Regions from separate parts of the Exiguobacterium sp. s102 genome, predicted to be linked through region 1. Evidence: riboswitches for the same ligand, from Rfam matches in the RefSeq annotation. Region 1 holds a riboswitch; each other region holds the start of a gene.
What was found. Region 1 has a riboswitch for S-adenosylmethionine ahead of KNQ02_RS09875 (Na+/H+ antiporter NhaC family protein). Riboswitches for the same ligand answer to the same signal wherever they lie in the genome.

Region 1 (7,509 bases):
AATGAAGCGCCTCTCGTTTCGGTAAGACAAGCACTTGACAACTGAAGGCTTCGATTCGTTCGAGCAAACGTTCAATTTTGAGTGGATTTTCAGTTTGGGCAAAGCTCGCCAGCGAATGTGTGCCATTCGGGAAAGAGAATAATCGAACATCCGCCCCGACATCCGCCCCCTTCTCAACAAAGTGGAGTGCTTGAGCAAACGGGACAATCGGATCCTTTTTTCCGTGCAGCAACATGATCGGCGGCGAGTCGGAACTTAAATGTGTCGCCGGGGAGACACGCATCATCAACTGTCGCCATTCTTCACGTCCACCCCCATAAAACTTGATATGGGCAATCCAGGTTTGAATGAATTTAAACAACAGAAAATTCGTCGGCGGATACAAGGCGATGACTCCACTGATTAAAGGAAGATGCGCCTCCGCCTGTTCGCCGATAAATTCAGTCGGGGCAAGCGCCGTCGTCAACATTAGGGCTCCACCTGCTGAATCACCCCATAAAAGCATGCGACCGCGCGCGATGCGTAATTCATCCGCTTGTTGATTTAAAAAACATAAGGCATCTCGAACATCTTCCAGGTTGTCCGGAAAGTAGCTGCCATCCTCAAATAAACGATAGTCGATGCTGCAAACGGCAATCCCGAGTTCTAAAAACCGGTCGATGATTGGAGCAAAACTAAACACATCATCACGGTTTCCACGAACGAATGCGCCGCCATGAGCATAAATCGCGACCGGAAACGGCCCTTCTCCCGGTGGATAATAGATATCTAACGTCAAGTCCTGCTGATTGACCGTCTTGTATAAAAGATTTCGTGGTGCTAATTGCTTTTCGGTAAGCGGCAAGACCGGCTCCGTCCATCTGAGTAAGGCTCCATAATTATTCCAAATACTCGCACCAGCAGCAGCCGTCGTCAAAATAGCGGCGCCACCCATCAACCATGCTGTTTCACGTTTCACCTCATCACCTCCAAGGCTCATTCCGATTTCACTTCTACTCTTCTCTTACCCGATTTATTTTGAACTAGAACTTCACAACATTCCGACTTGACGCTTTAATTTCCGTCGGATATAGTTAGAAAGTCCAAATCGGAACAATTACGTTTTAATTATCTTGGAGGGTTCATATATGAAAAAAATCATTCCAGCGTTAACCATCGCGACAGTAACTGCCAGTCTGCTCGCCGCATGCGGCTCATCGACTTCAAATTCAGACGAAGACGGTAAATTGCAAATTTATACGTCGACGTTCGCCACGGCAGCCATCGCCAAAGAAATCGGCGGAAAGGACGTCCAGGTCGAATTAATCGTTCCCCCTGGCGCCGACCCGCATTCGTATGAGCCGACTCCGAAGCAACTGACGACGATTGCGAAAGGCGATCTATTTTTACTTACCGGCACAACCCTTGAGCCGTACTCTGAAAAGATTAAGGAAAGTTTAGCCGGTAATTCCATTCGTTTTGTCGAGACAAGTAAAAATATCGACTTACTCGAAGCTTCCGCTTCGCTTCATACGCACGAAGAAGACGCACACGATGACCATGATGATCACGAGGCTGAAGAAGAGTCGCACGATCATGGACAATACGATCCGCATGTTTGGCTCGACCCGAACAACGCCAAGAAAATGGCTGACTCGATTACGACCGCGTTAGCAAAGGAAGCACCTGACCGGAAGGAAACGTTTGATAAAAACCTCGCACTCTTTAACAAACAAGCAGATGAACTCGACCAAAATTTACAAAAAGCTGTTGACTCCGGTTCGAAAAAGGAGCTTCTCGTCACGCATGCCGCATACGGGTACTTGGCGGAACGTTACGGTTTCACGCAACTGCCGATTGCCGGTATCTCGCCGTCTGACGAACCGTCCCAAAAACAGCTGGCTGCCATCGTCAAGGAAGCAGAGATGCATGACTTAAACTATATCGCCTTCGAAGAGACGGTGTCGCCAAAGGTCGCCCGTGTCATCCAAAAAGAAATCGGTGCCGAATCGATTACGATTCATAACCTCGAGTCCGTCGCAAAAGATCAACAAGATCAATCGTACTTTGATTTGATGAACGAAAACGTGACGACGCTCAAACAAGCACTGCAGTAAGGTACAGTTGACAAGCATTAAAAGATACGTTAGGGTAATAAACGTGTTTTAAACAACGACTAAACAACTAAATGACTTCTTTTTATCGCGAGAAACGGAGGGACTGGCCCAATGATGTTTCGGCAGCGGACGATTGATTCGTACTGTGCCAAATCCAGCAAGCTATGGCTTGAGAGATAAGAAGAGCGTCTTTTTCAGTAAAGACCTCCTTCTTTCTTGCGAAGGGGTCTTTTTTTGTATGCTGAAGAAATGGAGTGATTCACATGAACGAAACGGTTACGCCGAACAAATGGGCGTTGTTCCCCTTGTTCGTTTTCCTTGTATTATTCATCGGTGCAGGAATCTTCTATAACGACTTTTACAAATTCCCCATCTTGATTGCAGCTTTAATCGCCTTGATTTTTGCTGCTGCGACATCTAAGGGAGACATCAACCAGACCGTCGAGCGGATTGCCCGCGGTGCCGGAAATCCGGACATCATGATCATGGTCTTCATCTTTTTACTCGCCGGCACATTTTCTGGAACAGCGAATGCAATCGGAGCCATTGATGCGACCGTCAACGCTGCACTCAGTTTCCTACCCCAGTCTCTTTTAATGAGTGGATTGTTCATCATTGCCGCTTTCATCTCGATGGCGATGGGAACTTCGACCGGCACAATCGCTGCCCTTGCACCGATCGCACTCGGGATTCATGACGCGACGGGTGTCAATGTCGCACTCGCCGCTGCTGCCGTCGTCGGTGGAGCAATGTTCGGTGATAACTTATCGTTTATCTCAGATACGACAATCGCCGCTGTCCGGACACAAAAAACGAACATGCGTGATAAATTCAGAACGAACTTTTTAATCGTCTTGCCTGCTGCCGTCATCACTGTCATCTTACTCGCTTTCGTGTCAGGTTCCGGAGATGTCGTCGAAGCGAAAGCATTTGAATTTTATAAGCTGATTCCGTATCTTTCCGTCATCGTGTTCGCACTCTTTGGTGTCAACGTCATTCTCGTCTTACTCGGCGGGACGTTATTGACAGGCATCATCGGAATGATCGACGGTAGTTTCGGAGTAAGTGGATTTGTCCTCGCGATGTCTGACGGATTGATGGGGATGGCAGAAATCTCAATCTTAACGTTGCTGATGGGTGGACTCGTCAGCCTGATCACCTATAACGGTGGAATTGCTTATCTCAAAGAAACGCTGACACGAAAGATTTCGAAACGCCGGGGAGCTGAGTTCAGTATGGCTGCCCTCGTCAGTGCAACGAATCTCGCAACAGCAAATAATACGATTTCGATTCTTGTCGCCGGTCCGCTCGCTGCTGAAATCGCGGATACGTATGACATCGACCGGAAGAAGTCAGCCAGTATCCTCGACCTCTTTTCCTGTGGTGTTCAAGGAATCATCCCGTACGGAGCGCAACTTTTGATTGCCGCTGAATTGACGAAAACGGCGTCACCCGAACTGATTCCTTATTTGTTCTATCCATTTTTACTGTTCGTTTGTGGATCACTGGCAATCTTCTTCGGCTTCCCACGCCGGAAGAGTGATGCCGCACAGAAAAACAACATGTCGTAAAACAAACACCCCCCGTCGCTTCGTCTGCGACGGGGGGTTCACTTTATTTCTGTTTTTCTTGACGATTCAAAATGAAATAGGCAATCGCCGGAAGCGGAAATTGAACAAGTCCTGCTCCCCCCCATACCCATGGGTTGCGTCCTGTCTTGCGGGCACCAAGAAAGAGGAACGTGGCTTGAGCACCTAATAGTGCTGCGATGCTTGTCCAGACTCCTTTTGGTACTTTTTTAATCGATTTCACCATGATATTACACCTCTCTTCGTTTATGCATCAGTAGACTTTCTTCTCTTTCCCATTCTATATTCCCTGCTTATGAGCATCAAAACAGATGTTCCGCTAAGTTCATGCTAAACTGAACAGGCAAATCCATATTCTAGTTTCATTGAAGGAGGAGTATATACATGCAATACGCAAAACTTTCAAATGGTATCACGATTCCACAGATCGGGTTCGGTGTCTGGCAAGTCGATGAAGAGACGGAAGCACCGGCTGCCGTCGCAGAAGCACTTCGCGTCGGTTACCGTCATATCGATACGGCTGCCGTCTACAAAAACGAACGTGGTGTCGCAAAAGGAATCAAAGAAAGCGGCGTGAAACGTGAAGAACTCTTCTTGACGTCTAAAGTTTGGAACGATGACATTCGTGCCGGACGGACGAAAGAGGCTTTCGCTGAGTCACTTGAGCGACTAGAAACCGATTATCTCGATCTTTATCTCATTCACTGGCCGGTCGAAGGTTATGTCGAAGCATGGAAAGCCATGGTCGAACTTTACGAAGCAGGTAAAATCAAGGCGATTGGTGTATCGAACTTTAAAGAACATCATCTCGATACACTTGCTGAAGAAGGACTCATGACGCCGATGATCAACCAAGTCGAGCTTCATCCACAACTTCCACAGCATGAATTGCATGAGTACTTGCAAGATCACAGCATTCAAGTCGAAGCATGGAGCCCACTCATGCAAGGTAAGTTCCTTGAAATCAATGATTTCAAAGAGATTGCTGAAAAACATGGTAAGAGCCCATCACAAGTCGTTCTACGTTGGCACCTCGATAACGGAATCGTTGCGCTTCCGAAATCAGTCACACCAGAACGGATTGCTGAAAACTTCGATGTGTTTGATTTCCAACTCGATGCAGACGACCTCGAACAAATCGATCGTCTCGCGACAGAAGTCCGCCTCGGACCGGACCCTGACGAAATTGACTTTTAATCCACTGACCGATACACGAAAGACTGCTGACGGGACCTATCCCGTAGCAGTCTTTTTTAAGCGTAATAAATAAGAATCGTCTCTTCTGTCGTTTCAGCCTTGCTGAAGTATGCGCGTAAATCAGCAAACTGTTCCCACACGTCGTCGAATTCTCCATGTTGCCCCGCTTCATCATAAATCGTCTCAAGTGACCGACGATCAAAATTTCGCATGACTTCTGCTGAGATGATGATTAACGGAAGAGGGAGAATCCCGACAATTGCTGCTTGTGTTTCGTTGACAATCAACTCTTCACCGACAATCGCTCGACCTAAGTTGTAATGGGTCTCTTGATCGATATAGATATCGATTTGATTCATCAAGTGATAGAGGGCTGCCGTGTCTTCCAGAGCAAATAGCTGTTCATAATCCGGCTGCGTCTCATGGATAAAAAGAATCCAGTCCATGATGATATGCGGGTCGTCACCAAACGAATCCCAAACGGCATCCGCGACACGAACGTAATGTACGTTTTCCATCCTCCCTCTCCTTTCTTCGTTTCTTTAATAGCTATTCCCATTTTTTCGATGCTTTAGTAATTTTTTTAGAATCTGCGTACTAAAAAGCAACGAAAAAAAACGCTCTCACCTTCTGATAGCACGTTGTCTACATGCAAAAAGAACCAGCAAAATGCCGGTTCTTTTTGATTAAATCGCTTTTTCTTTTGATTCGTCCGTTTCCCACGCCTCAAGAGATTCTTTACCTGGTAAGTTCGGAATCGAATTCGCATAAAAGCGCGGATCTTTTCCGGCTTTTCGTTGTTCGAGGTAATCATCAAGTGCGAGTTTCGCGATTTTAGATAAGCGGAAAATCGCATACAAGTTGACGACTGCCATCAAGCCCATGAAAATATCAGCAAGCGCCCAGACAAGACCTGCCGTCTGTACGACTGAACCGAAGACAATCATCCCGAGTACGATGACACGGTAAGCCATCATCAGTGTTTTATTGTCATTAATGAAGCTGATGTTCGATTCACCGTAATAATAGTTTCCGATGATTGAACTAAATGCGAACAAGAAGATCGCAAGTGCCATGAACGTCGTCGCAAACACTCCGACCTGAGTCGAGAGTGCGTTTTGCGCGAGTTCGATCCCGGCAACTGCTTTTCCGTTCGCGTCTTTCGTCGCGACATCACTAACGAGGATGATCATCGCTGTTGACGAACAAATGAGTAACGTATCAACAAATACACCGAATGATTGAATCAAACCTTGCTTGACGGGGTGTGACACTTCAGCCGTCGCAGCAGCATTCGGAGCAGAACCCATACCGGCTTCATTCGAGAACAGACCACGACGAATTCCGTTAAGAACTGCAGCACCAATTGCTCCGCCAGCAAGCGTCTTGAACTCTAAAAGTCCCTCTTGGAAAATCAAGCCGAAGACGTTCGGCAACAATTCAAGATTCGTAATCATAATGAAGAGGGCGATTAAAATGTATCCGCCCGCCATGATCGGAACAAGGAATGCAGAGACCGTTGCAATACTACGTACTCCACCGAAAATCACGAGTGATGTTAATAAAACGAGTGCAATCGTGATCCACATCTTATCGATGCCATACTGACTTTGAAGTGACAATGAAATCGTATTCGATTGAACCGAGTTAAAGACAAACCCGAACGAGATTGTAATCAAGATACTGAAGACGATTCCGAGCCACCGTTGGCCAAGCGCTTTTTCCATGTAGTAGGCAGGGCCCCCACGCCATGCCTTCTCATCACGGACTTTATAAATTTGAGCAAGTGTACTTTCGACGAATGCTGACGCTGAACCGATCAAGGCAATCAGCCACATCCAAAAGACGGCACCGGGTCCACCTAGTGCGATGGCTGTCGCAACACCGGCAATGTTCCCGGTCCCGACACGTGCAGCCGTACTGATCGCGAACGCTTGGAATGGTGAGACGCCATCCTTTCCTTTATCTGTTCCCTGGAACAGTAACCGTAACATTTCAGGTAACATCCGGAATTGGACGAATCCCATGCGAATCGTAAAATAAATGCCTAAGCCAACAAGTAAGATGATCAGGACGCTCGACCATAATACATCACTAATATTCGTTACGATATCCATCAGTTGTTTCTCCATACAGGCTCCCCCACTTCTCTCTTATGTAACATTTCTTCACATGTGTTCTATAATACGAAAGTTTTTTTGAAAAATCAAATACAGTTGTATCAGTCAACTTCTGATTACGAGGCATTTCTATCCATTTCCTCACATTAGATGTGAGGTTTTTTGTTTACGAACAAAAAAAGAACGGCCTCACTCAAAAGGAGGGACGGCTACCAATTAAACGGAATCAGGACTTTTTCATGCGTGTCCCAAATACACACTAAGCCATCGTGAAAAAGAAGCATTTACATCGAAATGGCCGATGATTCCGTGGAAGTGGAATCATCGGCCATTTCGATTAACGGAGGACGGAAACGTTTATCCTCAACTCCTATGGGAAAAGGAAACGTGATTCGCGTTTCCGTCAGGAAGAGGTAAGACCCGGCATGACCGCATGAAATGCGGGCTGCCGCGGCTTACCTTCCGCCCAAGGAAAGTGAGGATGGCGGAAACGTCCGTCACAAGGAT
Region 2 (7,509 bases), on a different contig from region 1:
AGTAAATTCTTAAGTAAGACACCTGTTTATGAAACGACAGGCACTCAATTCGCCCAACAACAAACTGTGATTTATACAGATGCCGATACGACAAGTAAACAACTTGGGAGCTATTCTTTAAATGCTACCGTCAAAACATACGGGACGTCCGGCACATTCACCCGTGTCCAGTTCAATGGTGTTTACGGCTTCGTGCTTACAAAACAACTCGGTTCAAAGGAAGTTGAATCGTATCCGCTGACCGGGAAAAAGTACGCCCAACAAACGACATCCATTTACGACAAAGCAGCAACAAGTTCGGTCATCGGGACACTAGCACCGAATCAATCGGTCGATCTTTACGGGACATCTGGTCTTTATTCCCGCGTCCGAATCAATAATACCTACGGATACGTATTGACGGCGCACCTCGGCGATTCCGTCGTCTACGCAAAGACCGATCGGCTTTACGTCCAAGATACGACACCGATTCAGGTAGAGCCAAACAGTTCGAGCACCGTCTTGAAGCATCATAAACAAAATACACTTTTGACGATTTATGGCACGAGCGGTGCCTACAGCCGAATCATTTTCCGTGGCGAGTATGCGTACGTCTTGACGAGCTCGCTCGCGAACTCAAAAGTCTATGCCAAAACAGATCGCCTGTACATCCAAAAAACGACACCGATTCAGGTAGAGCCAAACAGTTCGAGTACCGTCTTGAAGCATCATAAACAAAATACACTTTTAACGATTTACGGGACGAGCGGTGCCTATAGCCGAATCATCTTCCGCGGCGAATACGCGTACGTTTTGACGAGCTCGCTCGCGAAATCAAAAGTCTATGCCAAAACGGATCGCCTGTACATCCAAAAAACGACACCGATTCAGGTGGAGCCAAACAGTTCGAGCACCGTCTTGAAGCATCATAAACAAAATACACTCTTGACGATTTACGGGACGAGCGGCGCCTATAGCCGAATCATCTTCCGCGGTGAATATGCGTACGTCTTGACGAGCTCACTCGCGAAATCAAAAGTCTATGCCAAAACAAATCGCCTGTACATCCAAAAAACAACACCGATCCAGCAATCCCCAAGCAGTTCAAGTACGGTTCTTAAGCATCATCAAAAGAACACGCTCTTGACGATTTACGGGACGAGCGGCGCCTATAGCCGAATCATCTTCCGCGGTGAATATGCATACGTCTTGACGAGTTCGCTCGCAGCAACGAAAGCAGATCTGTATGCGACGACAGGAACACGTTACGTGACCGAAGACAAGTTGGTCGTCCATCCAAAAGCCAGTCTTAGCGGAAACATTGGGACACTGAAAAAAGGAGCATTAATCACGACCTATGGAAAAAGCGGTTACTACACACGCGTTAAAATCGGATCACGCTTCGGATTCGTTGACTCAAGTCGGCTCGGTTTAAATAAACCGACATCTAAAGCCAAAGTCGGGACCGTCTTTTACGTCCATTTCAACCAGACACCACTCTTTTCTGCTGACGTCGCCTACAGTCGTCCGGCGAGTCACTTAAGCAAAGGAACGAAATTGATCGGATTAAAATCGATTGATGATGACTTTTGGCAAGTCCGTCTACCGAATGGTCAAACGGGTTACGTCCTCAATCCTTATATCGGAACGAGCAAACCGGATATGCGATATAACGAGCAAGCCATCAATCGTTCAAAAGTCTATACGGTCAAAGCAACGACTTCATTTTATGACACACCTGCCAGTCCAAAAAGTGCCGGGTTGGTCGAAAAAGGCAAGCGTGTGTATCCGCGTTACCGCGTCGGTAATTTCTATGTCATTCAGTCCGGCTGGACGCCCGTCTACATCCCGGTGACGGCCCTTACAGTGACGAGCGAAACAAAAGTTGACAAGAAAAATAATTCACGTGGCGAAAAGTTGATTCAAGCTGCTGTTGCCCATATCGGTACTCCGTACACATGGGGATCACAAAACGTGGCGAATGGTGGATTCGATTGTTCCGGCTTGATTCATTATGCGACGAACCAAGCCGGAAAATACGGCGGACGGACGAATGTCCGCGGTTACTGGTACGGAGCGTTCTTTACAAATCAACGCACAAGTATCAGTTCCGGAAAACGCTCGGATATCGTCTTCTTCGAAAACACGTATACGGATGGCCCCTCGCATATCGGGATCATGTTAGATAGTAAACACTTCATTCATGCCGGAGGATCACAACTGCAAATCAGTTCAATTTACGAGCCGCACTGGCGTGAGCACTTCCTCGGTTTCAAATCAATGTAATGATTAAAAAAACGGACCTTCCCTAACCCGGGAGGTCCGCTTCTTTTAGCTAACATTAAAATGTCATTTCCGCATATTTCGTAACTTGGCGATCGATTAAGTACAATTCGATTTGCTCGCGATACGCTTTATAGTGGTCTGACGCAATATGCGCTTCTAACGCTTCTTCATCTTGATAGACTTCATACAGCATGAACTGATGTTCATCTTCAATCGATTGATGTAAGCTATAACGCAAGCACCCCGGCTCGTTTTGTGAAGCTTTGTAGACCGTACTTAAAATCGGAAAGACTTGATCGGCTAAACCTGCTTTGACTGTGATGACCGCGTTGACAATAATTTCTCCCATGACTTGTTTTCCTCCTCATCATTCATTACTCCTATCTCTACCCGTTTTATAGAAAGTCATACCTCAAAAACCTGAAAGGATGATTATGATGCAACAGCAACTCTTCACTCAACTCGATCAACTCGAACAACAAATCATTGAAAGACGTCGTGATCTGCACCGTCACCCGGAACTCTCTTTTCAAGAAGTGCGGACACCAAACGCCATCGCCTCATTTTATGATGAGCTTGGTCTCCCTTACCGCAGGAACGTCGGTGGTAGCGGGATCGTCGCGACCCTCAAAGGAAAACATCCTGGAAAGACCATCGCCATTCGGGCCGATTTCGATGCCCTGCCACTGCAGGAGGAAACGGATCTCGCCTTCCGTTCGATTCATCCGGGTGTCATGCATGCGTGTGGACATGACGGACATACGGCGATTGCACTCGGTCTTGCCTCGGCCTTTACAGCACTGCAAGAAGACCTTCACGGAACAATCGTGTTCATTCATCAGCACGGGGAAGAAGTCTTCCCGGGTGGTGCCATTCAAATGATTGAAGACGGCTGTCTTGACGGGGTCGATGCAATTTTCGGTACGCATCTCGAAAATGACTTACCTGTCGGAACAATTGGCTATCACGCAGGACATACGCTGTGCGCCATCGATGAATTCGAAATCGTTGTCCACGGACAGGGTGGTCATGCGCAAGCCCCTCATAAAACACAAGATGCACTCGTCGCCGGGGCACAACTCGTCTGTAATCTCCAACACCTTGTCAGTCGGCGAGTTGATCCGTTTTCACCTGCCATCATCGCAATCGGTTCATTCCATGCCGGAACGGCTCCGAACATCGTTACTGGTGAGGCACGGATTGTCGGTGAAATCCGGACATTCGACGAAGCGCTGCGTCACCAGTTACGCCAGCAGGTCGATTTAGTTGCTCGGACGACGTGTGCCGGAATCGGTGCGAGCTACTCCATCGACTTTACGACGGGTTATCCATCCCTTTGGAATCATCCGGTAGAAACAAATCTCGTTAAAGAGGCGACGGCATTTTTAGGTGAAGCCCATGTCAAAGAACTCAAACCGATGATGGCAGCAGACGATTTCGCCTATTATTTAGAGCGTATCCCAGGAAGCTACTTCTTTACGGGGTCCGCCAAAACGGACGGGAGTACGATTTATCCGCAACACCATCCGAAATATGAAATCGATGAACGGGCACTACTCGTCGGCGCGAAATCTCTAGGTGCGACCGTCCTGCATGCCTTACAATCTTAATGATTGACTTTGTCGTTTTAGAGATGCTATTATCACATCAATGATAACGAATTTAATCAACTTCATATAACACTTATCAAGAGTGGACTGAGAGATCTGGATCGATGACGTCCCAGCAACCTGCCTTCAGTGGCAAGGTGCTACGACCAGCAAAGCGCAAGCTTTGGTTGATAAAAAGCGACGACTCCTTTTGCAACCAAGCAAAGGAGTCGTTTTCGTTTTCTCGCTGTCAGAGCACGAATGATTACAGGGCGACTACCGCCAGCGGAAAGGACGAGATATAGATGGAAAAAGCAACATTCGCAGGAGGCTGTTTCTGGTGCATGGTGACACCATTCGAAGAACTGCCCGGTATTCACGGAATTGTTTCCGGTTATACAGGAGGACAAATCGAAAATCCGACATACGAACAAATAAAAACAGGCACGACCGGTCATTCGGAGGTCGTCGAGATTACATTTGATCCGGCGTTATTCTCATACGAGCGGTTACTCGAACTTTACTGGCCGCAAACGGATCCGACTGACGCCGGCGGACAGTTCCAGGACCGTGGGACACAATACGCACCTGCCATCTTTTATCATACGGAAGAACAGCGCCTTGCTGCGATTGCTTCACGTGACGCGCTTGCTGCGAGCAATCGCTTTAAGCAGCCGATCGTCACACGAATCGAAGCGGCACAAGCCTTCTATCCAGCAGAAGACTATCATCAAAACTTCCACAAAAAGAATCCGGAGCACTACAAAAAAGACCGGAAAGCATCCGGTCGCGATGAATTCATCGATGTGGCTTGGAAAGAAGAAGTATCTGTCTAAACTAAAAAAAGCCCGCTTCGTGCGGGCTTTTCGTTTGTAGATACACTCTTATGAAGAGTGAATATGCTATAACAAGAGGCAATCCGTTCGCGCTCCCCTGTTTCGCCTCGTCTTCAAAGCGATTCGAGACGGATTGCGCTCTAACACTACTCTATGATTTTCTCTACGGTACACCCTGAAAGCTTCGTTTTTCGTTGACTCCTACGGGAAAAAGCGCGTGAACACGCGCTGCCAAGAGGCTGGCAAGACCCTGCTCGTTGTCCGTGAGGATCAAGGAGCAACGGCTTGCGCCTCGCCCGAGGAAAGCAACGAAAAGAACGAATCTTTCATTCCACAACTACTGATTCGTCTTCGCGCTAAAAAATCGACTTTATACTGCCAGAGTTAACCGTAAGAATTACGATACCTTTTCCGACAACTCATCCGAAGATTCGATTTCTACGATTTGATATCGTTTCAACACAAAAATACCGGCTAGCATCACAAGCAATCCAGCGACTTGTCCGAGCGAAAGCTCAAGCTTCGGTAAACCGAACCAACCGAACAAGTCGACACATAATGCAAAACTCAGTTGCGAAATCAAGACGACCGAAATCGCAATCGATGGACCGAGCAGCTGAATCCCGCGCATCACACAAAATACGACACCGACACCGACCAGACCACCGAATAAATAAAGCGGTTCGACCGTTTGAATGTTCGAGAATGTGCCACCCCGAAATACGAGTAGCGCAAACAGTGAACCGATGAACCCGACAAAAAAGACGAGGGTCGTCGTCGCCCATGCCCCGAACGCATGACTCATCCGTGCATTCAATACCGTCTGTAAACTAATCATCATTCCTGCCGTAATCGCACAAAACATACCTAGTCCCATGCTAGCCCCTCCTTATTCGTAACTATTGCCATTCGCTTTTTCTTTAATCCGCTCTACATCTAAAATAATGATTTTCCCGCGTCGTCTCGCCAAGATTTCTTCTTCACAAAGTGTTGAGATGATACGGTTTAAATGACGGTAACTCGTCCCGAGCCAATCGGCGACGTCATGGAGATTCGACGTTCGCATCTCTTGATAAAACAGACTGTCGGAAACGTCCGAGGTAATCGATAACAGATATCCGGCAAATCGTTCTTCGACCGAATAGAGGACATGAAATGATGCTGATTTCGAGTCCGCGTACCACTTGGTCGTAATGACCCGCAGTAAAAATTGTAAAAAGGTGTTCGTCGTATTGTGCTCACGTAAGATCGCATACGGAATGCTGAGTGCCACGACGTCCGTAATCACCTCGATGGTATTCAAGACTTCCCGTTGATTGATATATTCCGCATCACCAATCACCGTCATCGCCTTTTTAAAGCGTAAAATCCGTTGTTTCCCTTCAGCCGATGCTGCAGAGATTTTAATTTTTCCTTCGACGATGAAATACATCCGGTCAATCGGTTCACCCGTCACACATAACAGGTCCCCTTCCGAAAACGTTTCGATGCGTAAATAGCCTTTACTGGTCTCCGTAAAAATATCCGCTAAGTCGTACTGTTTTAAATAGGTCTCAATCGTCTGCATAGGCCCTCCCTTTAGGACAGTGAAAAAATCGCAACTCCGGCAAGCATCAAACTGATCCCGATCCACTGTCCCCGGTTACTCCTTTTTTTGATGACACCAAACCAGCCGTTCAAATCAATCACGAATGCACATAAAATTTGTGCGACGAGCAACAAACACATCGCCCACGTCATGCCAAGTAACTGGATCGACGTCAGTTCGGTCACGACGACGAGTACGCCAAGCAATCCGCCACTGGCATAGAGGAGCGGAAGCTGTCGAAAACCGCCGATTTTCCGGTCACGAACCACACTATAAATCGCTAAGCACCCCATCAATCCGACGAAATGAACGATCGTCACCGAAAACCACGGACCAATGGCATCTCCTAAACGGGCATTAAAAATCCCCTGCAACGCAATGAATAGTCCACTCATTAATGCGAATATAACTCCCTGCACTTTAAGGCACCTCCTTTTGTTTCTTCTGTTATGAGTAGACACTATTTTCACCTTATCTGAAAAGGACAAATGTCCCATTTTAAAAAATTGTATAAAAAAAGACGGATTGCCCGTCTTCAGCGTGTAGATAATCGATTAAGAGGCGTAACCATGAGATATCGGGATGCAATCCGTTCGCGCTTCCCCGTCTCGCCTCGTCTTCAAAGCGGTATTATCTAAAAAAAACGTCGTGTTTCGTTGATTCCTACGGGGAAAAGTGCGTTTTTTAACGCACGTTCAGAGGCAGGCAAGACCCTGCGCGTTGTCCGTTAGGATCAAGGAGCAACGGCTTGCGCCTCGCCCGAGGAAAGCAACGAATAACGACGCTTAATCTCCCGATCGCACGTTGTCTACAATCCGCCTCACTTCTCGATTACATATAATCCGCCCGCACCCGTTCAATTTGCGTATACGCTTCCTGTTGCATCCGCTCGAATAATTCAGATACGGTCGGAATATCTGTAACGAGACCAGACACGAGACCGGCGTTGACATACCCGTTGACCTCGTCACCATCGACCGCACCCGTCACGTGATACGCTTCTGTCGTCTTCGCGTTAAACTCATCAAGCGATGAAACACCTTGTAGTGCAGCAACGTACGGTCCATTTAACACACGCCGGACACGACCGACGGAACGACCGATGATTCGTGTCTCAAGATCCGTTGCTTCTACGAGATGGTTCTTGTAGTTCGCATGAACGACTGCTTCTTGCGTCGCAATCAGCCGCGTACCGAGTTGAACACCGGATGCACCAAGCATCCAAGCGGCT
Region 3 (7,509 bases), 150 kb from region 1:
GCAGCGTTGTCGACATTGACGCGTTGTTGCAATTCTTTTTGACTAATCGTCTTTCCGACCTCGAGTTGGGCTAGTAAGTCCATCCGAGTCTGACTGAAGCCATCTGTACATAAATCAAATTTTTGCGCGATCGTCTTATTGACCGAGACGAGCGCATAAATGAGGCGTCCTTTTTCCGTACAAGAAATACTCAAATCATCACATCCTTCCCTTCGTCCCAAGAAACCTTTGACGTATCAAAGATTGATATGTAAACGAATATAACGTGTATATTTTCTAGGTGCAACTAATCTGCTTCATCCACGAAAAAAAGATACCATTTCTTTCGAAACGATATCGAGTCAGGCGGCTCAGCTGATTTTTTGTTCGTTCGGTCGAACGACCCCAGCATCGATTGCGGCAATCATCCGCCGGAAATAGACTAACCAAAATTGAAGAAACGGTCCAATCAAAAAGATTGAGAGGATGGTCCCGAAAAAGACGGGGCCACCGAGTAACCAACCAAGACCACATGCCGTTATCTCCATGATTGTCCGCATCATCCGGATTGAGGTTCCGAAACGATCCGCTAACGTCAAGGTCAATCCGTCACGTGGACCGGCGCCGTATCCGACGGCGACGTATAGCCCTGCCCCCATGCCGATGATGAAAATACCGAAGATGAGCCATAAGGCGTTTAGCCAGACAGCTGAGAACGATGGAAGCAAATGAGAACCAAGTACGAGGTTCATGAAGACACCGACGAAAATTGCATTGACGAGTGTCCCGACTTGCGGTCGAATCCGGTCGAGTAAGTATTTGACGAGGACGAGCAGCAGACCGACGAGAAGAATGACCGTCCCGACTGACAAAGGTGTTTTGTTTTGAAGACCGAGATGCAGGACATCCCAAGTCGAGACACCGAGGTTAGCGGTGATCATGATGGAGGAACCGACGGCGAGTAAAAAGAGACCGCTTAAAAATAAGAACCACTTCAACGTTGCGCGCAGCAACCAGGACGTATGGAAACGTTTGAACATCGTTGCGTGTCACCTCGATTCAATAAGATACGTATTCGTTAACTGTATCACGTTCGTGGACTAAAGCAGAAGCAACAAATTGTCGAATGTCCAACTTGAGAAGGAGGGAGGTACGGCGAACGTCTCGTATACTTAAAGAAAGAAGAGGAGGGACGTCGATGCGATTGATCCGCCATCTCATCCGTTTTACATATCTTGAAGCGCTCTGTTGTATCTTTCCAGTAGCCATCTTTGCTGCACTCGCCTTATCACGTTATTTGCCGAGTGAACCGATTGCCCGTTATGACATCCTGTTACTGTGGTGTCTGTTCGTCCAAGTCGCCTTACTCGTGACTCGTTATGAAACGAAAGAAGAGTTCAAGCTGATTCTTATTTTTCACGTCATCGGATTAGGACTTGAGCTGTTTAAAGTCCACGTCGGCTCGTGGAGTTATCCGGAAGACGCTGTTTCGAAAGTGTTTGGTGTTCCGCTCTATGCGGGCTTCATGTATGCCAGTGTCGCGAGTTACATCTGTCAGGCGTTTCGGCGACTTGAGCTTCGGTTTACGTCCTTTCCACGTCCGACCCTCGCACTTGCTGTCGGGAGTTTGATTTACTTAAATTTTTTTACGCACCACTGGATGCTCGATTTACGGTGGTTCTTGATGGGACTCGTCATCGTCGTCTTCTTTAAATCGTGGGTCTACTTCCGACTAGAGGATACGGTTTACCGTCTCCCGCTTGTCTTATCATTTTTACTAATTGCCTGGTTCATTTGGCTGGCGGAAAACATCGTCACCTTTTTTAAGGGCTGGGTCTATCCGCATCAGCAAGAGGGCTGGGCACTTGTCGATTTTGGCAAATTATCGTCTTGGTTCTTACTCGTCATCATTACCGTCTTGATTGTCGTCGTCGAAAAATACCGAAGTGGCGACTCCGCAGTCGAAGTTAAATCGTAACCCGTAATAAAAAAATACCCGGTTGTTTTTTTACACGGGTGAAGCATCTTGACCTTGCTATAGTTGGAAAAAATAGCAAAGGGGTTTTTAACATGATGCATCACGTAATCGAACGAGCGAAGGAGTTAGTTACAAGCAAACTGAACATCGTCGAGACAGCAGACGACTGGGGTTTGTTACTTGAAGAAATCAACGGAATCGATGAATGGGTCCAGCTGTCGCAGTACTACGCGCCACGTCAAACAACGACGAAACTAGTAGAACGTCCGGAAACACCATCTAGCCTCCCGATCAAAATGATCCAGGAACGGAAGGAAGAAGTTGAACGGACTGTCGAACAACGGTATTCCTATACGTTCGAACGGCAATTAAAGGGCGGCTCGTTACGGGAATGGCCAAACAGTCATGTCTCAGAAACAGAAATCCGTGACTGGAACCTGGAGCATGGGATGGAAGTCCGTGTCCAAGTCCTACATCAAGATGAGCGCCGGACGTCGCTTGAAATCTTAGCCGTCGTCGCGACGGATCAAGTAAAACCACTTGCAGAGCGAATCGTTTTTGAAAAGTGTATCGTCAAGAACCATGGCATCATCGAAGCGACGATTGACGGTCCACTGCAAGATGAGACGGGAAAACCGTTCTATTACACGACACCACTCGAAGACATGCGGTTCTTCCAACTGAAAGCAGGTCAACTCGTCGACCTCGTCATGTGGAAAGGTCATCCGGAGACATTGACGATTGTTTGGAAACACGCATTTCATTATGAAGTACCGACCATGACGGAATTACCGGCACGCGACGTATCGAATGGTTCGCCCGAGTCCGCCACTGCGTCACCTGCAAACAAACAGGCGAAAACAGGACGCTACGACAAGATGATGCAACGGAAACCGAAGGCGAAGAAAGTCAAAAAAGAGCGGCGCCTCCGGGAAAAGAAAGTCCAGCAACTCGAACGTCTCGATACGACGACATTACCAGGTCAACCAATCGAATTCGTCGATAAAACGGCACTCGATTTTGCTTCCTACGACGGCATGCGTCTCGTCATCGTCGGTAATGAGCAACAGCGCGCCGTCTACCGCGACTTCTTTGCGGAGACGGGAGTCGAATTAATCCATCTTGGCGGTGATGCCCAAGCTGCGAAAAAAATTGCCTGTCTCGCGAAAAAGACAGATGCGATCGTCGTCGTCAAAAGTCGGGTTTCTCACGCAGCAGCGGCACATGTCCTCGTGCAAGCAAAAAAGCACGATATTCCGTTTGCGATTGAACGACTCGATGGACGACGCTCTTTGTATACGGCGTGCCAGCAACAACTTGAAAAAGCAATGGTCCAACGTTTACTAAAAGACGAGCGTTAAAAAGTGAAACCTCCTCAAAAATAAACCGTAAAGAAAGGTAGCACTTATTTTTGAGGAGGATCTTTCGATGTCAAAACAATTAAAATTAGCAGCGCGCGAGTCGTTGCAGGGACGATGGGGCTTCATGGCATTAATGATGTTGTTGTTCTTAATCATTCAAGGCGTTCCGAACGGATTTGCGTCCTCACCCGAAGAGGATTTCCAATTTATCGACTTGATTGGTATGCTCTTGACGGTGTTGACCTTACCGGTTGCAATGGGATGGTCATGGCTCGCCCTATCTGTCGCCCGAGACGAGCAGACGAAAGTCGCCGATTTGTTTGAGCCGTACAAAATGTTCTTGAAAGCCATTGGAGTGTCAATCGTCCAAACCTTTTTCTTAGGGCTATGGTTCTTACTTTTCATCATTCCAGGAATCATTAAGTCATTCTCTTACATGTTGACGTATTACATCATTCGGGACGAACCATCGATTGGCATCCTTGATGCCATTACACGTTCACGCCAAATGATGGATGGACACAAAAAAGAGGCGTTTTTCCTCGTCCTTTCATTCATTGGTTGGTTCTTGCTCGGAATTGTTACGATCGGGATTGGTTTCCTTTGGATTGGACCATACTTCAGTGTCACAATCGCGAAGTTCTACGATCGCGTACGGGGCGAAGAAGTTTCAACGACTGGTCGCCGGACAGTCATGATGGATGCAAATCACAATGACTCACCGTTCGTATCACCAGAATGAATTGATTTTGAACAGCACCATACAAAGCAGGGATTGCCATCTTAAACCGATGTGCAATTCCTGTTTTTAGCTTCTAGACAAAGAAGTATCAAGAAACAGAGTGATTTTCCAAATGTTTTTTAATTCCGATAGGAAAAGAAGGTTTAAAGGTTGCTTTACTCTGCTAAAAGATGTACGCTAATTTCAATTATTCTTATCACGAGAAGTCGAGGGACTGGCCCGACGACACTTCAGCAACCCCGCATGAGCGGAAGGTGCTACTTCCAAGAGGAATTTATTCCTTTGAAGATAAGAGCCGACAGTAGACATTCGTCGCTCTTTTCTAAACGAAAAGAGCGATTTTTTATGCAAAAAGGGGGCACAGGGGATGGAATACGGATTTTGGTTACCAATCTTCGGGGGTTGGTTACGAAACGTCGAGGATGAACAAATGCCAGCGACATTCGATTATGCGAAACAAGTCGCACAGACGGCAGAACGGATTGGCTTTTCTACGACATTGATTGCAGAATTGAACTTAAACGACATTAAAGGAATAGCCGAACCGAGTCTTGAGGCGTGGACGACGGCAGCGGCGATTGCGGCGACAACGGAACGGTTGGAAATCATGACAGCCGTCCGGCCCGGTTTTCATAATCCGGCGACGACAGCAAAAATGGCGGCGAACCTCGATCAGTTGAGTAACGGACGTTTTACGCTCAACGTCGTCTCGGCCTGGTGGGAGGAAGAAGCCCGTCAATACAATGGGATTTTTACAGCCCATGACGAACGATATGCCCGGACGGAAGAATTCGTGACGGTCATGAAAGGATTATGGGCGGACGCATCACCCTATAGTTTTGATGGGGCGTACTATCAGCTGGAACGGGCAGAGCTTCACCCGAAACCCGTTCAGCGTCCCGGAATCAAGCTCTACGCTGGTGGTGAGAGTGAGACGGGGAAACAGACGATCGTCAATCACTGTGATGCCTATGTCATACATGGAGGAACGGTCGATGAAGTCGCGACGAAAATTACGGATATGAAAACCCGCCGCGCGGCGACCGGGAAGCAGCCGCTTGCGAGTTTCGGACTGGCGGCCTACATCATCTGTCGCGAGACGGAAGAAGCGGCGCTCGAAGAATGGCACCGGATTACGAACGTTAAAGAAGACGGTGCCGGATATGCCGGGTATGACGACTTCGTCAGTAAATCGCAACTCGAACAACAGGTCAAACGAAATGACTATTCGGTCTCAAACCGGGGACTGCGTCCGAACTTGATTGGGACGCCGGATCAAATCGCAGAACGGATTCTTGAATTTGAAGCAGTCGGCGTGACGTTGCTCTTGCTTCAATTTTCTCCGCAACTCGAAGAAATGGAACGCTTTGCCCGCGAGGTCATGCCACGCGTCGAAGCGAAACGAAAGGTAGGTCAACTAAAATGACGAAAATTCATATCTTACACGAAAATCAGGAATGGACGGATCATTTAATCAAGCGACTCGAGGAACTCAACTTACCGTATGAACAGTGGCACCTCAACGAAGGGGTCGTCCCGCTCGATGAAACACCACCGGAAGGCGTTTTTTACAGCCGGATGAGTGCCTCGTCCCATACGCGCGGGCACCGCTATGCACCAGAATTGACGGAAGGGGTCCTCGCTTGGCTCGAAGAACATGACCGGACCGTTTTCAACGGAACCCGTGCGTTACGACTCGAGGTCAGTAAGGTCAACCAATACACCGCCTTACGAAAAGCAGGTATCCGTGTTCCGAAAACGACGGCAGCCGTCGGACGTGATCAAATCGTCCAAGCCGCTCAAAACATCGGAGTATCGTCGTTCATCACGAAACACAATCGTGCCGGTAAAGGACTCGGCGTTCAATTGTTCCACTCGATTGAAGCACTCGAGACGTATCTTGACGGACCGACATTCGATGAGCCGGTCGACGGCATCACGTTGATTCAAGAGTACATTCAAGCACCTGAACCCTACATTACGCGTTGTGAATTCGTCGGTGGTAAGTTCGTCTATGCGGTCCGTGTCGATACGTCGGAAGGATTCGAGCTCTGCCCCGCGGATGCTTGTGTCATCGATGATTTGTTCTGCCCGGTCGGAGAAGAGGCGGCAGAGACACCGATGAAATTCCAAATTGTCGACGGGTTCGATGACCCGATCATCGCCCAGTATGAAGCGTTCCTGCAAGAAAATAAAATCGCGGTCGCCGGGATTGAGTTCATCAAGGATGCAGACGGGACGATTTATACGTACGACGTCAATACGAATACGAATTACAATTCGGACGCTGAAGCGGCAGCTGGGAAGTTCGGGATGCTGGAACTCGCAACATTCCTAGGTCATGCGTTAGAACGTCAAACCGTGAAGTGAACATCAAAAACCACTTGAAGTAAGAAAAATACCCTGATTGTGCCGGAGTCGAGCGTTAGAACGACGGACATCAGGGTATTTTTAAACTAAAAGGAGGTGGTGTCATGGTGACGTGGCGTGAAGAAAAAGTACTTGCGATTCCAATCGAACAGGCGTGGCATCTGTTTGATCACGATCGACTGCAACGACTCATTCCGGGTGTCGTCCAGCATGAGGTGATTGAACGTAAGCCGGGCGTCGTCGGATCGACGTACCGGCAAACCTACATGCAAGGGAATCGTCTTGAAACCTACATCGTGACCGATCTCGCTTATACGAATGAACCGGACTATAAACAAAATACGATTGGTTTTACGTTAGCGAAGATGTTTCGCCTTGAGATGTCGTTTGCGCTGAAGCGAATCGATGCGACGAGCTGCCGTTTGATTTACACGGGGAAAAATGAAGGCGTCAACTTCGTCGGTCGCAGTCTCTTATCGTTAGGCGGAGAACGTGAAAACGAGAAAATCGTCAAAGGATTTCTCGAGCGGCTCGAAAAAGAAGTGAAGCAAATCCAAGAATAAAAAGGTACGCTTACTCTCGATTACTGCGAGAATAGGCGTACCTTTTTAAGTAAGGAAGATGATACTTAACAAAAAAATATAAACGTATTTACAAAAAACTGCCCCCGATTAACGAGGACAGTAGACAAATCAATGTGCGTATAACGCAGTCAATTGTTGTTGGATTGAATCGTTGTTGAGGTACTCATCGTACGTCGTTTCTTTATCGACGATTCCGTTTGGTGTGAGTTCGATGATCCGGTTCGCAATTGTTTCGACGAACTGATGGTCATGCGAGCTGAAGAGCATCGCACCTTTGTAAGCAATCAAGCCATCGTTGAGTGCTGTGATTGATTCGAGGTCTAAGTGATTCGTCGGATCGTCAAGGACGAGGACGTTTGAACCACTGAGCATCGCTTTCGATAACATACAACGGACTTTTTCTCCCCCAGAGAGGACTGACGCTTTTTTCATGACTTCTTCTCCGGAGAAGAGCATCCGACCGAGGAAACCACGGAGGAATGTGTCACTTTCATC
Region 4 (7,509 bases), on a different contig from region 1:
ACGAACTCGGTGATATCGTGTTCGTTGAGCTTCCAGAAGTCGGAGATACGATCTCAATCAACGAGCCATTCGGTTCGGTTGAATCGGTCAAGACGGTTTCAGAGTTGTACGCACCGATTTCAGGGAAAGTCGTTGCAATCAATGAATCACTCTCGGATTCCCCAGAACTCGTTAACGAATCACCATTTGAAGGTGCATGGATGGTTGATATCGAGCTAGAAGATGAGTCACAAGTTGAAGCATTGATGGATGCTGCGGCATACAAATCAATGATTAACGAGTAATACTTAAGGTAAGACGGACAGGGGTGAAACGATTTCGTTTCATCGCTGTCCTTTTTTTTGTATACTGGCTTCAGAAGCACGGGATAACAGGAGGGGTCAAGATGAAGGAAGTAACAGAAGTACCGGCAAACGGGTTGTTGTATGTCTATGCACCGATGTGCGGCACATGTGCCATCGCCAGTCGGATGCTCGACATCGTCGAAGCGACGAAAGACGAGGAATGGATCCAAAAAGCGAATGGAAATTTCATTCCTGAATTTCTAGAGCAGGCGCAAGTCATGAGTGTGCCGGCATTGCTCAAAGTAAAGGATCATCAAGTCGTAGAGCGGTTATATGCGTTCCAAAACGTCCAAAATGTCTTTGCGTTTTGTGCAGAATAACAAGAAAAATCATAGGATGATTTTTCTTTATGTTAAATTGTCGGAATATTTACAATAATTCATTGACAATGACAATTTATGAATGGTATATTCATATCAACTTCTAGAAATGCTTTTATAGGAAGTCTGGCAGAGGTATAGAACCTGATGTTTCTCGTATTTAGAACCATTCAATGACATCCTAAATCTTTTTTTCTGTTTCCCCTTAAGTCGTCCCCCAAAGACGAAGCGGTTCAAAAAAGAGGTGGTGGATTCGAATGGTCGATCTGACTACTGTGACATCTTGCTTTTATAGTTCGAAAGGGCGCCGTCCTCTGATGTGACGAACGAAGAAGTTCGCATCAGAGCTGGGTTTTCCTTCGTTGCATTTCTAACCACATTATTCGTGTTGTCGGTTCTCCGGCAACGCCTTTTTTTTGTTTCCGAAAGATTTTGAAGCTGTCGCCTTGCTAATCAGAATTGTCCCTGCTACAATGCGATTAAGGAAAAATACTTTAATTCATATCCGATTAGTCGGAATTAAAAGCGGGATGCGGAGGACGAAAAGGCATGACAGTACGTTTCATGGATGTATTTACAGAGTGGGCGTCATCTTACGACGACACAGTAACGGGGCAAGATCCGGAGTACAAAGAAGTCTTTCGCCGTTATGACGAAATATTAGAGACGGTCGCTGAAAAAGCGATGTCACCTGTTGCCGAATTTGGCGCAGGAACAGGCAACTTGACGCAACGTTTGCTTGCGCGTCATGAGCAGGTGCTGGCGATTGAACCAAGTCCGGAAATGCGCGACATCTTAATCAATAAAATTCCGGCGCTGGCTGTTCAAGATGGTCATTTCTTATCGTTTGAAGCAGCAGAGGCAAAAAGTTTTGTCTCGACTTATGCGTTTCATCATTTGACGGATGAAGAAAAAGGACAGGCCGTCGATTTGATGGCAGCGATTTTACCGGCAGACGGAAAAATCGTCTATGCCGATACGATGTTCGTTTCTGAGGCAGCACGTCTAGAAACGATTGCAGAAGCAAAAACTCAAGGGTTTGACAACCTTGCAGAAGATTTAGAACGCGAATTTTATCCACTGATTCCAGTCATGGAACAGATTTTTACGTCACGCGGATTTGACGTGACATTCACACAATACAATCACTTCGTCTGGCTCGTAGAAGCCGAGAAAATGGGGGAATAAATCATGACAATCAAAAAAATGAACGTAGAAAGCTTTAACTTGGACCATACGAAAGTCAAAGCACCATATATTCGTGTAGCAGGCTATAAAGAAGGTAAAGTCGACCAAGTCGTCAAATATGATATTCGTTTCACACAACCGAACGTCGAGCAAATGCCGATGCGTGCGATGCACACACTCGAACATTTACTTGCTGAAAACATCCGCAACTATTCGGACGACGTCATCGATGTTTCGCCAATGGGCTGCCAAACTGGTTTCTACATGGCGATGATGAACTTTGACTCAGTCGAAAAAATGAGTGAACTGGTCGAGAAGACACTGAACGACGTCTTAGCGGCTGAAGTGATTCCGGCACAAAACGAAACGCAATGTGGGTTTGCGAGCGCACATGACCTTAAAGGAGCGAAGCACTATGCCGAGAAAATGCTTGCCGGTCGCGACGAATGGGACATCGTCTTCGGATGATCGCGAAGTCAGTCCGAGACCTCGTCGGAAATACGCCACTGTACGAGATTACTTCGTTCGATTTGCCTGCTGGTACGCGGATTTTGGCGAAGCTCGAATGGATGAACCCTGGGGGCAGCGTCAAAGACCGCCTCGGTATCCAACTCGTTGATGCCGCAATCGAACAGGGGTACGTGACTCCAGGCGGAACGATCATCGAACCGACTGCCGGCAACACCGGCATCGGTTTGGCGCTCGCCGCTAAAAAATATGACTTACAAGTCATTTGTGTCGTCCCGGAAAAGTTCAGTCAAGAGAAACAGACGTTGATGCGGGCACTCGGCGCGACTGTCGTCAACACGCCGACTGAACTCGATATGCAAGGCGCAATCGATAAGGCAAAAGAACTCGGACAAACGATTCCGAACAGTTATGTGCCACTCCAATTCGAAAACGAAGAAAATTCGGTCACTTATCAGCGGACACTTGGTCCGGAGCTTGTGGCGGAACTCGGTCACATCGACTGGTTCGTCGCCGGATGCGGATCAGGTGGAACGTTTGCCGGAACGACGGCTTTCTTAAAAGAACGCTTCGGGACAAAAGGGGCAATCGTCGAACCGGAAGGCTCCGTCCTCAACGGAGGGTCAGCCGGACCGCATAAAACAGAAGGAATCGGGACAGCTAAATGGCCAAGTCTCGTTTCTCGCGACCTGGTCGATGAAATTCATACGATTTCTGATTCGGATGCTTTTACGAAGGTCCATGAACTGGCGGCACGTGAAGGGTTACTCGTCGGCAGTTCAGCAGGAGCGGCACTCGCCGCGGCGCTCGATATCGCCCAGCGCCATCCTGGAAGTACGATTGTCACCGTCTTCGCAGACAGTGCAGAACGGTATTTGAGCCAACAAATCTTTGAAAAGGTGGACGAGACACATGCGTAAAAAAACAGCGTTGATTCACGGAGGAACGGGTGTAGACAAGGCAACGGGTGCCGTTACACCGCCAATCTATCAAACGAGCACATATAAGCAAGAAAAAATCGGTCAATTAAAAGACGGGTATGAGTACTCGCGCACAGCAAACCCGACGCGGACGAGCATCGAACGATTGATTGCTGATCTTGAAGGAGGCGTCCGTGGATTCGCGTTCGGATCAGGAATGGCGGCGATCCATGCTGTCTTCAATCTGCTTCAGTCTGGCGACCACATCGTCATGACGGACGACGTCTACGGCGGAACGTTCCGCTTGATGCAACGTGTCCTACCGAAGTTCAACATCGAAGTGACATTCGTCGATACGACGGATCTCAGCGCGACGGAAGCGGCGATTCAGGACAACACGAAGATGCTCTACGTCGAGACACCGACGAACCCGTTATTAAAAGTGACGGACATCGAAGCGATCGCAGCCATCACGCGTCGTCACGACTTGAAGCTCGTCGTCGACAACACGTTCGCGACACCATACTTGCAACAACCAATCGCGCTTGGGGCAGATATCGTGCTGCATAGTGCAACGAAATACATCGGCGGACACTCGGACGTCGTCGCAGGGCTTGTCGTCGTCAACGATGATACGCTCGGCGAAGAACTTCACTTCATCCAAAACTCGACGGGTGGAATTCTCGGACCGCAAGACAGCTTCCTGCTTGTCCGTGGATTACGGACGCTCGGTATCCGGATGGAAGCGATTGAAGAGACAGCACATGAACTTGTCAGCTTCCTGCAAGCGCAAGACGTCGTCTCGAACATCTTCTACCCGGGACTTGCATCGCATCCCGGTCATGCGATCCAGCAAAAACAAGCGACTGGTTTCGGCGGGATGATCAGCTTTGATGTCGGTTCAGCTGCAAATGCAGAGAAACTTGTGGAAGCATCACACTTCTTCACGCTTGCTGAAAGCTTAGGGGCGGTCGAAAGTTTGATTTCCGTTCCGGCACGGATGACACATGCATCGATTCCAGCAGAACGTCGGGCGGAACTCGGCATCACGGATGGTCTCGTCCGAATCTCGGTCGGACTTGAAGATGCAGAGGATTTGAAAGAAGATTTAACGCATGCTTTCAGTTTGCTCGAAAAAGTTTCTGAAAAAACTGTTTGACAAGCAAAATAACCCCTGCTAATATTCAAAATATATTAAAAACAACTAAATACCGATAACTCTTATCAAGAGTGGTGGAGGGACTGGCCCGATGAAACCCGGCAACCGCGGAATTTATTTCCGAAGTGGTGCTAATTCCAGCAGACGAACGTCTGCAAGATGAGAGCAAATGGTTTTGTGTACTGAAAGTGCGCGCGTTTGCTCTAAAACGTGCGCACTTTTTTTATGTTTAGGAGGGACAGTAGTGATTCGTTTACAGGATGTAGGAAAGATTTATCGCTCGAAGCGCGGCGAAGTCGAAGCTGTCGCAAACGTCGATCTCACGATTGAGCGCGGCGGAATTTTCGGAATAATTGGTTATTCCGGTGCAGGGAAGTCAACCTTGATTCGCCTGCTGAACATGTTAGAAGCACCGACAAGCGGTTCGATTCAAATTGACGGTGTCGAGATGACGACGTTACGACCGAAAGAATTACGCGGCGTCCGGAAAAATGTCTCGATGGTCTTTCAGCACTTCAACTTGCTTTGGTCACGAACGGTCGAAGAAAACATTATGTTCCCGCTCGAACTCGGCGGATATCCGAAAGCACGCCGGAAAGAACGGGTCTCCGAGCTGATTCAACTCGTTGGACTCGACGGTCGCGAAGGCGCTTATCCGTCACAACTATCCGGTGGACAAAAACAACGCGTCGGGATTGCCCGCGCACTGGCATCAAACCCGGACGTCTTATTATGTGACGAGGCGACAAGCGCCCTTGATCCGAAAACGACGGACTCGATCTTAGAGTTACTCGTCGACATCAATAAAAAACTAAAACTGACGATCGTCTTGATCACACACGAGATGCACGTCATTCAAAAAATCTGTCACCGGGTCGCCGTCATGGAGGCCGGAAAAATCGTCGAACAGGGTCTTGTTTCAGAAGTCTTCCGGCATCCGAAACAAGCGATGACAAAAGAATTCGTCAAACAACTGACGTCGTCTACAGAAAACGAGTTGACGTTCGCGAAACTTCGTGAGCGCTATCCGACAGGGAAAATCGTCCAGCTGACATTCGTCGGTTCGACAGCAGAAAGTCCGATCCTCGCAGAAGTCATGAAAGATTCGACCTTATTATTTAATATCATTGGCGGGAACGTCGGACAGACGCAAGACGGTGCACTCGGAACGTTGTTCATCCAACTGATTGGTGCGGCACATGAAACACAAGCGGTCATCGCGAAGCTTCAAGCGAGTGACGTGGAAGTGGAGGTGGATCACCGATGAGTACATTTTTTAACGACCTTGATTGGGAAATGGTCTGGACGGCGACTGGCAGTACCGTCTATATGACAGTTGTTGCCGGAATCGCGACATTTGTTCTCGGACTGGTCATCGGTCTGTTGTTATACGCGACGAATGAAGACTTGTTGTTTAAGAACCGGGCAGTGTATTCCGTGCTCAGCTTTTTAGTCAATGTCTTCCGCTCAATTCCGTTTATCATTTTGTTGATTTTATTAATTCCGATTACACTCATCATCGTCGGGTCGTTCTTAGGGCCGACAGCAGCACTTCCGGCACTGATTCTTGGGGCGGCACCGTTTTACGGGCGGATGGTCGAACTCGCACTCCGTGAAGTCGACAAAGGTGTCATCGAAGCAGCGGAATCAATGGGAGCGACGAAGTTCCAAATCATCTATAAAGTGTTGATTCCGGAAGCTCTTCCGGCAATCGTCTCGGGTATCACCGTTACGCTCGTCGCGCTCGTCGGTTACACGGCAATGGCCGGGGCAATCGGTGGTGGAGGACTCGGGGATATGGCATATATCGAAGGATTCCAGCGTTCTCAAAACGATGTCATCGCTATCGCGACATTGTTGATTCTCGTCATCGTCTTCATCATTCAAATTATTGGTGACCTGCTCGTAAAAGCCATCGATAAACGATAATACTATTTTAGTTAACTTGGGAGGAATTATTCATGAAACTTTGGAAAAAATTCGTAGGTACAGCAGCCGTATCCGTCTTAGCCGTCAGCCTTGCAGCATGCGGAGAGGAATCGTCAGGAGACGACGCGAAGACACTTGTCATCGGTGCTTCAAACGTTCCCCATGCTGAAATCCTAGAGCACGTTCAAAAAGAGTATGAAGCAAAAGGCTACAAACTCGAAATCAAAAAGTTCCAAGATTATGTGTTGCCGAACAAGGCACTCGCTGCAAAAGAAATCGATGCGAACTATTTCCAACACGTTCCGTACCTTGAGCAACAGGAAAAAGAGAACAAATCTTATAAATTTGAAAATGCAGGCGGCGTCCACGTTGAACCGCTCGGCGTTTACTCAAAAAAATATAAGTCGCTCGACGAGTTACCGAAAGGTGCAACGATCTTGACGAGCTCAAACGTCGCGGAGCGTGGACGTGTCTTGACGTTCCTCCAAAACGAAGGCTTAATTAAGTTGAAAGACGGTAAGACGACAGATGCTCAGCTTAGCGATATCGCGGAAAACCCGAAGAACATTGAGTTCAAAACGAATATCGAAGCGTCACTCTTGCCGCAAGCGTACAAAAACAATGAAGGCGATGCTGTCCTCATCAACACGAACTACGCGATTGATAACGGTTTGAACCCGTTAGAAGACACGATTGCCCTTGAAGATGAGTCTTCACCATACGTCAACATCATCGTCACGCGTGAAGGTGATGAAAAAGACGAGCGTGTGACGGCATTGCTCGATATCTTACACGAGAAAAAGACACAGGATTGGATTACGAAAGAATATAAAGGGGCCGTCGTTCCGGTCAGCAAATAATTCACTCGAATGATGCATTCTTCCTATATAATGGAAGGATGCATTATTTTTTTAGTTGAAGGGGGATTCTAGGTGCACCGTTTACGACAGTTACATCCGCTGACGATCGGCGTCCTGCTCGGAACATTTTTCTCACGGCTCGGGACGTTCATCACGATGCCATTCTTTGCGATTTATTTATCGACGGTGCTGAAGTTCAGCCCGGTCGATGTCGGCTGGGTCCTCAGTATTTCAGCCGTCTCGAGTCTTGTCATGAGTTTCATCGGCGGGACCTTGTCTGACCGTTACGGGCGCCGGACGATGATGCTGACCGGAACACTC

Region 2: another riboswitch for S-adenosylmethionine. It lies ahead of msrA (peptide-methionine (S)-S-oxide reductase MsrA); the one in region 1 lies ahead of KNQ02_RS09875 (Na+/H+ antiporter NhaC family protein).
Region 3: another riboswitch for S-adenosylmethionine. It lies ahead of KNQ02_RS10580 (LLM class flavin-dependent oxidoreductase); the one in region 1 lies ahead of KNQ02_RS09875 (Na+/H+ antiporter NhaC family protein).
Region 4: another riboswitch for S-adenosylmethionine. It lies ahead of KNQ02_RS01485 (methionine ABC transporter ATP-binding protein); the one in region 1 lies ahead of KNQ02_RS09875 (Na+/H+ antiporter NhaC family protein).

What each region holds. Positions count from the first base shown of each region.
Region 1 covers NZ_JACSML010000003.1:13,607-21,115, forward strand. The annotation lists gene KNQ02_RS09865 (alpha/beta hydrolase) at 1-958, opposite strand, end outside; gene KNQ02_RS09870 (metal ABC transporter solute-binding protein, Zn/Mn family) at 1,128-2,096, shown strand; SAM riboswitch class I at 2,176-2,279, shown strand; gene KNQ02_RS09875 (Na+/H+ antiporter NhaC family protein) at 2,360-3,667, shown strand; gene KNQ02_RS09880 (hypothetical protein) at 3,711-3,911, opposite strand; gene KNQ02_RS09885 (aldo/keto reductase) at 4,070-4,882, shown strand; gene KNQ02_RS09890 (hypothetical protein) at 4,939-5,400, opposite strand; gene KNQ02_RS09895 (alanine/glycine:cation symporter family protein) at 5,569-7,014, opposite strand.
Region 2 covers NZ_JACSML010000005.1:107,526-115,034, reverse strand. The annotation lists gene KNQ02_RS12705 (SH3 domain-containing C40 family peptidase) at 1-2,265, shown strand, start outside; gene KNQ02_RS12700 (putative quinol monooxygenase) at 2,321-2,614, opposite strand; gene KNQ02_RS12695 (M20 metallopeptidase family protein) at 2,703-3,875, shown strand; SAM riboswitch class I at 3,946-4,052, shown strand; gene msrA (peptide-methionine (S)-S-oxide reductase MsrA) at 4,160-4,690, shown strand; gene KNQ02_RS12685 (DMT family transporter) at 5,088-5,567, opposite strand; gene KNQ02_RS12680 (Crp/Fnr family transcriptional regulator) at 5,580-6,257, opposite strand; gene KNQ02_RS12675 (DMT family transporter) at 6,269-6,697, opposite strand; gene KNQ02_RS12670 (NAD(P)H-dependent flavin oxidoreductase) at 7,110-7,509, opposite strand, start outside.
Region 3 covers NZ_JACSML010000003.1:161,970-169,478, reverse strand. The annotation lists gene KNQ02_RS10605 (MarR family winged helix-turn-helix transcriptional regulator) at 1-194, opposite strand, end outside; gene KNQ02_RS10600 (YczE/YyaS/YitT family protein) at 351-1,019, opposite strand; gene KNQ02_RS10595 (DUF817 domain-containing protein) at 1,178-1,957, shown strand; gene KNQ02_RS10590 (DUF2325 domain-containing protein) at 2,050-3,318, shown strand; gene KNQ02_RS10585 (DUF975 family protein) at 3,386-4,060, shown strand; SAM riboswitch class I at 4,251-4,355, shown strand; gene KNQ02_RS10580 (LLM class flavin-dependent oxidoreductase) at 4,428-5,486, shown strand; gene KNQ02_RS10575 (ATP-grasp domain-containing protein) at 5,483-6,430, shown strand; gene KNQ02_RS10570 (SRPBCC family protein) at 6,535-6,993, shown strand; gene KNQ02_RS10565 (ABC-F family ATP-binding cassette domain-containing protein) at 7,123-7,509, opposite strand, start outside.
Region 4 covers NZ_JACSML010000001.1:307,037-314,545, forward strand. The annotation lists gene gcvH (glycine cleavage system protein GcvH) at 1-284, shown strand, start outside; gene KNQ02_RS01460 (thioredoxin family protein) at 386-664, shown strand; gene KNQ02_RS01465 (class I SAM-dependent methyltransferase) at 1,214-1,852, shown strand; gene KNQ02_RS01470 (S-ribosylhomocysteine lyase) at 1,856-2,320, shown strand; gene KNQ02_RS01475 (PLP-dependent cysteine synthase family protein) at 2,317-3,240, shown strand; gene KNQ02_RS01480 (bifunctional cystathionine gamma-lyase/homocysteine desulfhydrase) at 3,233-4,399, shown strand; SAM riboswitch class I at 4,459-4,565, shown strand; gene KNQ02_RS01485 (methionine ABC transporter ATP-binding protein) at 4,644-5,666, shown strand; gene KNQ02_RS01490 (methionine ABC transporter permease) at 5,663-6,328, shown strand; gene KNQ02_RS01495 (MetQ/NlpA family ABC transporter substrate-binding protein) at 6,361-7,188, shown strand; gene KNQ02_RS01500 (MDR family MFS transporter) at 7,261-7,509, shown strand, end outside.